2 regions of the Elstera sp. genome follow, and region 2 is predicted to be linked to the other one. Evidence: predicted binding sites of a transcription regulator. Region 2 holds the regulator's gene; the other holds the start of a gene.

Region 1 (4,210 bases), on a different contig from region 2:
AGAGTTCAATGCCGCGCCCGTCCACCTGTTTGGTGCGGGCGAGGTAATCGAGCAGGCTGCCGTCGTCGCAGCCAATATCGAGCACGCGGGTGCCGGGGTCGATCATCTCGGCAATGGCGAGCAGGTCGCGGCGAATCATTGGCTCAGCCCCCGCAGGCGGGCGCAGCCCTGGATGAAGCCGCCTAAGACGGCGAACATCTCCGGCTCGTCCAGTAAGAAGGCATCGTGCCCCCGGTCGGTCTCGATTTCGCAGAAGGAAACGTTCGCGGCAACCGCGTTCAAAGCATGCACCAGCGCCCGGCTTTCCGAGGTGGGAAACAGCCAGTCGGAGGAGAAAGACAGAACGCAAAAGCGCGTTTTACTGCCCGCAAAAGCCTTTGGCAGCGAGCCGAACTCGGCGGCGAGATCGAAATAATCCATCGCGCGGGTGATATAAAGGTAGGAATTGGCATCGAACCGATCCACAAACGCCGCGCCCTGGTAGCGCAAATAGCTTTCTACCTGAAAATCGGCATCGAACCCGAAGGTGACGGCGGCGCGGTCTTGCAACGTGCGCCCGAATTTCCGGTGTAAGGCCGGTTCCGACAGATAGGTGATATGGGCCGCCATCCGGGCGACCGACAGGCCGCGCGCGGGCACACAACCCGCGTCGGGATAGTCGCCATTGCGCCAATCGGGATCGGCCATGATTGCCTGCCGCCCGACCTCGTGAAAGGCAATATTCTGCGCCGAATGCCGGTAAGAGGTGGCGATGGGCACGGCGGCAAACACCCGCTCGGGGTAATGGGCCGCCCAAGACAACACCTGCATGCCGCCCATGGACCCGCCGACGACGGCGAACAGCGTATCGATGCCGAAATGATCGATCAGCCGCGCCTGGGCGCGCACCATATCGTTGATGGTGATGACCGGGAAATGGATCGCATAGGGCTTGCCGGTCGCAGGGTCATTTTCCAGCGGCCCGGTGGAGCCCATGCACCCCCCCAGCACATTCGAGCAGATGATGAAATAATGGGCCGGGTCGATCACCTTGCCGGGGCCAATCAGCAGGTTCCACCAGCCTTCGCGCCCGGTAATTGGGTGCTTTTCGGCGACATATTGATCGCCGGTGAGCGCGTGGCAAATGAGAATCGCATTGCTGCGCTCGGCGTTCAGCGTGCCATAGGTGGTGACGGCGAGGCTGAAGGGCGCAAGGCTCTGGCCGCTATCCAGCGGCAAGGGCGCGTCGAACTTAATCACCTGCCGGGTGGCGGCGGGCGTGGGGGAAAGATTGGCGGTAGTCATAACGGGCGGTTGCCACTCCCAAAGGACCGACGCTAACGTTAGCGCCGTCCGATTACTCGGAACCAAGCCCGCATAGGACGCGATTGCGGGGGCGCGCGTCAATGCCTGTTTTATATCTCGACCCAAGATGTCATCCTGCATCGCTTGCCCCTTCCGTGATGGCTGCGGGCGCGCTACGTTCCTGCCAGAAGTGTATTTGTTGGGTTCCTGCTGGAACTCTGTGATGTAAGTGAGACTAGGATGACCGACGCTGGCGATAGCACCCCTCCCGTCCCGACCGAGGCGACCCCGCAACGGTTGCTGGCCTTCCGTGAGGAAATCGATCAGATCGATACGCAGCTCCATGATCTGTTGATGCGTCGGGCCGAGGTTGTGACCGAGGTTGGCGCTTGGAAGCGCGGGCAGAATGCCATTGTGCTACGCCCGGCGCGCGAAGCTGAAATTTTCCGCCGTCTCGCTGCCCGGCATCAAGGGCCGTTGGCGTTCGGGGCGATTGCCCGCATCTGGCGCGAGATCATCGGCGATATGACGATGATGGAAGGCAAATTTACCATCGCCGTCTATTTGCCCGAAGGCGATGGCGTCTATTGGGATTTGGCGCGCGACCATTTTGGCGTGCTGCCGGCGCTGATGGTGCATCTTTCGGCTGGATCGGTTTTGCGCGCGGTATCGGACGATACCTCCACGCTGGGCGTACTGCCCTGGCCCCAGGAAGGCGACCCGGACCCGTGGTGGCAGTATTTGCAGCGGGCGGACGATAAGTCGCCGCGCATCGTGGCGCGTTTGCCCGCCTATGGTCCTGCGAATGGCCCCTCGGCGCTCGTCATTGCGCGCGCGCCGATGGAAGCCTCGGGCGATGACCGCAGCTTCATCGTCGTCGAAACCTTGAAGGAAATCAGCCGCACGCGGCTGTTGTCGCGTGCGGGGGCCGCCGGGTTCACGGTCGATTGGATCACCGATCAACTCGATAAACCGGGCCTGCCGGGGCTGCATTTGATCGAGGTTGAAGGCTTCGTGACCGAGAGCGATCCACGCCTCCACGCGCTCCACCGGGACAACCCGGAAGAAATCGGCCAGCCCCGCATCATTGGCGGATACCCTGTGCCGTTGCGGCGCAAATAGCCTCCCTTCATTTTGACTAGAAAAGTTACTCCCATGAGCAAGGCACCCGTTCCGCGCCCTGGTATTCTGGATATCGCCATCTATGTGAGCGGCGCAAACCAGGTCGGGGCGACCACGACGCTGAAACAGCTTTCCTCCAACGAAGGCGCGCTGGGGCCAAGCCCGGCGGCGGTCGCTGCCCTGCGCGACATGGCGGGCGAAATGCACCGCTACCCCGATGGCGGCAGCACGGCCTTGCGCGAAGCCTTGGCGAAGAAGCACGGGCTTGATGCCAGCCGCATCGTCTGCGGGGCCGGGTCGGACGAGCTTATCGCCCTGCTGCTGAAATCCTACGCCGGGCCGGGCGATGAGGTGCTGTATAGCCAACACGGCTTCCTCATGTACCCGATTGGCGCAAAGACCGTGGGGGCAACTCCCGTCGCCGCCCCCGAAACCGCCCTGCGCACCGATGTGGATGCCATGCTGGCGGCGGTGACGCCGCGCACCCGCGTCGTGTTCGTCGCCAATCCCAATAATCCCACCGGCTCCTACCTGCCGCCGGACGAAATCGCGCGCCTGCACGCGGGGCTGCCTGCCGAAACCCTGCTGATCATCGACGCGGCCTATGCCGAATATGCGGAAGGCCGCAATGATTACACGGCGGGGATCGAGCTGGTCGAAGCGCATCCGAATGTCGTGATGCTGCGGACCTTCTCGAAGATTTATGCGCTGGCCGCTTTGCGTTTGGGTTGGGCCTATTGTTCGGCTCCGGTCGCGGATGTGCTGAACCGGGTGCGTGGGCCGTTCAATGTGAGCTTGTCGGCGCAAATCGCCGGGCTGGCTGCCGTGCAGGATGGCGATTTCCTCGCCCGCTCCCGCGCCCATAACGAAGCGTGGCTGCCGTGGTTGACGGAAAAGCTCGCCGGCCTGGGCCTTGCGGTCGCCCCCAGCGCTGGGAATTTCGTGTTGGTGCGCTTCCCTGAAACCCCCGGCAAAACTGCGCCCGAGGCGTGGGACTATCTCGCCCAGCGCGGTGTGTTGATCCGCAAGATGGCTTCCTACGGGTTGCCGCACTCCTTGCGCATTTCGGTGGGGCCGGAAGAGGAGCTTCAGGAGGCCGTGCGCCTGCTGACTGAGTTTCTGGCGGCATGAGCGTAGCGCCCTTCAACCGGGTGCTGATCGTTGGGATCGGCCTGATCGGCAGTTCCTTGGCGCTGGCGTTTCGCAAAGCCGGGCTCGCCACGCAGATCGTTGCGCTCGACCATACGCCGGACCATGTGGCCGAAGCCTTGCGCCTCGGTTTGGTCGATGCGGCGGGCGATGATCCGGCCCTGGCAACGGGGGCCGATCTCGTTATCCTCTGCGTGCCCGTGGGCGCATGCGGCAAGGTTGCGGCTAAGCTCGCGCCCTTCCTTGCCCCCGGCGTCATTCTGACCGACGTAGGCTCGGTCAAGCAGGCGGTGGTCCGCGATGTGGCCCCGGTTTTGCCGGAGGGGGTGCAGTTCATCCCCGGCCATCCGATTGCGGGCACCGAACATTCCGGCCCCAGCGCCGGGTTTGCCGAACTCTTCGAGGGGCGTCACTGCATTCTGACGCCAACCGAAACCGCCGATCCGGTAGCGGTCGCGCGCCTGCAAGCCGCGTGGGAGGCAATCGGTAGCCTGGTTACGATTATGAGCGCCGAGCATCACGACCGGGTGCTGGCGATTACCTCGCACCTGCCGCATCTCATCGCCTATACGATCGTCGGCACCGCGACCGATCTTGAAGAGCATATGCAGCAGGAAGTGATCAAATATTCCGCAGGCGGCTTTCGCGATTTCAC
Region 2 (4,210 bases):
ACCTTCGCCCGGCCCTCGCTGGGCGGCGCGGCAACGGCATAGCGCTTCCACGGCGGCAAATTACCGTTGAACGGGGCCGGGAGGGTGATTGGCTTGGTCGGGGGCGGCAGCGCAGTAATCGCCTCACCCGCGTCGGGCTCGCCATTGTGAACGGCGGGATCGGCGGGGGAGGCTGCCGCATCCGGCTCCAGCGCGCCGGGGGCCGGCGCATCGGGTTCGGGCGCTTCGCTCACCATCTCCGGTAAGAGTGCAACCGTCGCAGGCGGCGCTTTCGGACGCACGAGCGATTCCGCCACGAGCCCCGCGCCGATGCCCCCAAGCAGCAGCGCGATCACCGTAAGGCTCTGTCCGCGCCAACCCTGCTGCCAGCGCGTCGCCCAGGGGGCCTTCGACGAGTGCGCTTTCGCCGGGGGCGGCGGGTCGAATAGATCGTCTTCGTCCATCTTTTTTCCTGAGGCGGCAATCTCGTCAGCATCCAACGCCCCTGCTATAACCCTTTGCATGAGCAATTTCACACATTTCGATAGCGAAGGCCGGGCGGTGATGGTCGATGTCACCCAAAAGCCCGTGACCGAGCGCACCGCAACCGCCGCCGCGCGCGTGCTGATGCAGCCGGAAACCCTGGCCGCCATTCGGGCCGGGCAGATCGGTAAGGGCGATGTTCTTGCCGTCGCCCGCCTCGCCGGGATTATGGCGGCCAAACGCACGCCCGATCTTATTCCCCTGTGTCATCCGCTCGCGCTGACTTCGGTTAAAGTCGATCTCACGCTAAACCCGGACGAAAACGCCGTGGAGATTTCCGCCACCTGCAAGCTCAGCGGCAAGACGGGTGTGGAGATGGAAGCGCTCACCGCCGCCTCCGTCGCCGCCCTCACCGTTTACGACATGTGCAAGGCGCTCGATAAGGGCATGCAGATTACCGACCTGCGCCTCACCCATAAGGCGGGCGGCAAATCCGGGGAATTTACTCAAGCATGAGCCGCCCGCCGTTGATGCCGGTCGAAACCGCGCTGAATAAACTTCACGCGGCGCTTGATGGCTCCGGCCCAGTGGGGTGCGAGGATGTGTCGCTGCTCGACGCTGCGGGGCGCGTGCTGGCCGTGCCCGTCGTCGCGCGCCATACGCAGCCGCCCCAAGCGGTTTCGGCGATGGACGGCTGGGCGGTACGGTCGGCGGATTTTGGAGCCGAACCTCTATCGTTGCGCATCGTTGCGGAGATTCCGGCGGGTCATCCCTGGACCGGAACGCTTGCGGCGGGCGAAGCCGCGCGAATTTTCACTGGCGCGCCGCTCCCCGACGGGGCCGATACCGTCGTTATTCAGGAAAACGCCCGGCGCGAGGGCGATACGGTCCATCTGCGCACGCTGCCCATTCCCGGCAAGAATGTCCGCGCGGCGGGGTTAGACTTTCGCGCTGGGGCCACGGTTGCCGAAGCGAACTCCCCCCTCACCGCCCGCCGGATCGGGCTGATTGCGGCTGCCGGCCACCCGTGGGTGACAGTGCGCCGCCGCCCGCGCGTCGCCATTCTCGCCACGGGTGATGAGGTCCGCCGGCCCGGCGATCCGCTCGCGCCGGGGCAGATCGTCAGTTCCAACTCCTACGCTCTGGCCGCTCTCATTCGCAGTTTTGGCGGCGATCCGGTTTTGCTGCCCGTCGCCCCGGATTCGCTCGAAGGCTTGGCCGAAGCCGCAAAAAACGCGAAAAGCTGCGATCTACTGCTGACCACCGGCGGCGCTTCCGTCGGCGATCATGATCTGGTGCAGCAAGGTTTGGGCGCGGTCGGCCTGTCGGTCGATTTTTGGAAAATTGCGCTGCGCCCTGGCAAGCCGCTGATCTTCGGAACCTTTGGCGACCGCCCCTTTCTGGGGCTGCCCGGCAATCCGGTTTCAACCATCGTTTGCGCGTTGCTGTTCTTGAAACCCAGTATCGAGCGCCTGCTGGGCCTGCCGCGCCGGGAGCTTCCCACCGTGCGACTGCCGCTTGCCGTTGCGCTTCCCGCCAATGACGAGCGGCAGGATTATATGCGCGCGCGCCTCGTCGATGGTCGCGTTACTCCGCTACCCGTTCAAGACAGCGCCATGATGAATGTTCTCGCGGACGCCGATGGTTTGCTGGTGCGCCCGCCCGGCGACCCCGAAAAAACGGCAGGAGAGCTTGTTTCGATAATTTTGTTCCCGGCGGGTTCTCTTCCTGCTTGACGCGGACGCGCGAATGAACATAGAACGGAACAGGACTCAACCGGAAAGGAGCGGCGGGCCATGCTCACCCCCAAACAGCACGAGCTTTTGCTGTATGTTCATCGGCGTTTGGCGGAAACCGGCGTTTCCCCCTCCTTCGATGAAATGCGTGAAGCGCTCGATTTGCGCTCCAAATCCGGCATTCATCGGCTGATCACCGGGCTTGAGGAACGCGGCTTCATTCGCCGCCTCCCCCATCGTGCCCGCGCGCTGGAAATTCTGCGCATGCCGGAGGCCGCGGCCAATCCGCAGCCGGTCGCGTCCGTCGCGACTTCTGAAGCGGCCATGCCGGTGCCGTTGATGCGCAGCCCGGTTGCGACCGCCTTCATGGCCCGCGCCGCCGCCAATCATACCAGCCTGCCGCTCTATGGCCGCATCGCGGCCGGTTTGCCGATCGAGGCGACGCGCGATACGGCCATGATCGACATTCCCAATCACCTCGTCGGCAAGGGCGATCATTACGCCCTGGAGGTCGCCGGGGATTCGATGATCGAAGCCGGGATTTTAGACGGTGATATCACCATCATCCACCGCTGCGACACCGCCGAAAATGGCGCTATCATCGTCGCCCTGGTGGATGATCAAGAGGTTACGCTGAAGCGGCTGCGGCGCAAGGGCGCGTCGATTGCCCTGGAACCCGCCAATAAAGCCTATGAAACCCGCATTTTCGGCCCGGATCGTGTGCGCATTCAAGGCAAACTCGTCGGCCTCTTACGGCGCTACTAAACGCCGCTCGGGCGGGGGCGGCATCCACCGCCGCCCCGTTTGGCGTGTTGCGGTAAGCTGCGGCTTGCCGTCGATCAGATCGATCCGCAGCGGCGACAATCGTTGAAGACGCGCCCGCGACTCGCGCCATACTGGTGCCGGGCATGGGGTGCGAACCGGTGCGCTGGTAATGATCACCCAAGCCTCGCGGCAATCTTGGGCCAGCGCGGCTGGATGACGTGTTAACGCCAGCGGCCCGTGTTCGGTGGGGAAGCGGCACCCCCAGGGGTCGCAGTGTGCAACACTGCCCTCGCCGCCCATCGCAATGATCGAGCGGGCGGCGAGCGCCTCCCCCAGCACCCTGGCCGGAAGCGCGCCGGGCGTTGCCCCGAAAATTTCCACAACCCCATCGGCGCGCGGAACCGCTATCGTACCGCCTTGCCCGCCGATCAGTAAAAACGGCGGTTGCGTGGCGGCGGCAAGGCTAAGCGCTACGCCAAAGGGCACAAGGGCTACCCAGCGGAGCGTCCCCGTCCATAGGCAAGCCCAAAGCCCGGCAAAGACGATCAGCAGCAGCACCGTTTCCGAGAAGGTCGGCACGGGGATCGACGCGCCGGGCAGTTTGGCCACGGCCTCCGCAAGTGCAACGAGCCCATCAATGCCCAATCCGGCAAAACCCCAGCCCCAGGCGTCCAACCCAAACGGCAGCAGCAGGAATCCCAGCACAACCCCCGGCATGATCACCAGCCCCGTTAAGGGAATCGCCAAGAGATTGGCGATGATTCCATAGAGGGCGATGGTGTGAAAATGAAAGGCGGTGAAGGGGGCGGTTGCCAAGGTCGCAACCAATGACGTGAGTACCGAGGAGCCGACGGCGATAACCGGCACCAACACCCCGCCATAGGCCGCGCGCAGGTGCGATAACCAGGGGCCGATGACCTCATAGCCCGAAATCAACGCGATGACGGCGGCGAAGGACATTTGAAAACCGGGGTTCAGCAGCGCTTCGGGCGACCCCAGCAACACCAGTACGGCAGCAACGGCCACCGTGCGCAGGGTTAGCGGGGTTCGATCTAGAAGGATCGCGAGCAGCACAACGCCGGTCATAATCACCGAGCGCTGAACCGGCACGTCCCACCCTGCGAGCACGCCGTAGAGCAGCACCAGCAGCGCGGTTGGCCAAACGGCGAGCTTCTTGGTATCGACCCGAAGCGCTATCGCGGGGATCAAGGCCAAGCCGCGCCGGGTCAGCACCATTGCCAGCGCCG

Evidence for each region. The regulator LexA, encoded in region 2, represses DNA repair genes until DNA is damaged. The targets are predictions, from matches to a motif close to ATGTTCTANTTTGGTTC.
Region 1: the regulator LexA is predicted to act here: its motif matches at 1,475-1,491, upstream of pheA (chorismate mutase).

What each region holds. Positions count from the first base shown of each region.
Region 1 covers NZ_JBILQX010000003.1:45,327-49,536, forward strand. The annotation lists gene metW (methionine biosynthesis protein MetW) at 1-139, opposite strand, end outside; gene ACIQ36_RS01045 (homoserine O-acetyltransferase) at 136-1,284, opposite strand; gene pheA (chorismate mutase) at 1,525-2,406, shown strand; gene hisC (histidinol-phosphate transaminase) at 2,440-3,537, shown strand; gene ACIQ36_RS01060 (prephenate/arogenate dehydrogenase family protein) at 3,534-4,210, shown strand, end outside.
Region 2 covers NZ_JBILQX010000065.1:1,662-5,871, reverse strand. The annotation lists gene ACIQ36_RS10105 (divergent polysaccharide deacetylase family protein) at 1-443, opposite strand, end outside; gene moaC (cyclic pyranopterin monophosphate synthase MoaC) at 502-978, shown strand; gene glp (gephyrin-like molybdotransferase Glp) at 975-2,198, shown strand; gene lexA (transcriptional repressor LexA) at 2,259-2,963, shown strand; gene ACIQ36_RS10085 (ComEC/Rec2 family competence protein) at 2,949-4,210, opposite strand, start outside.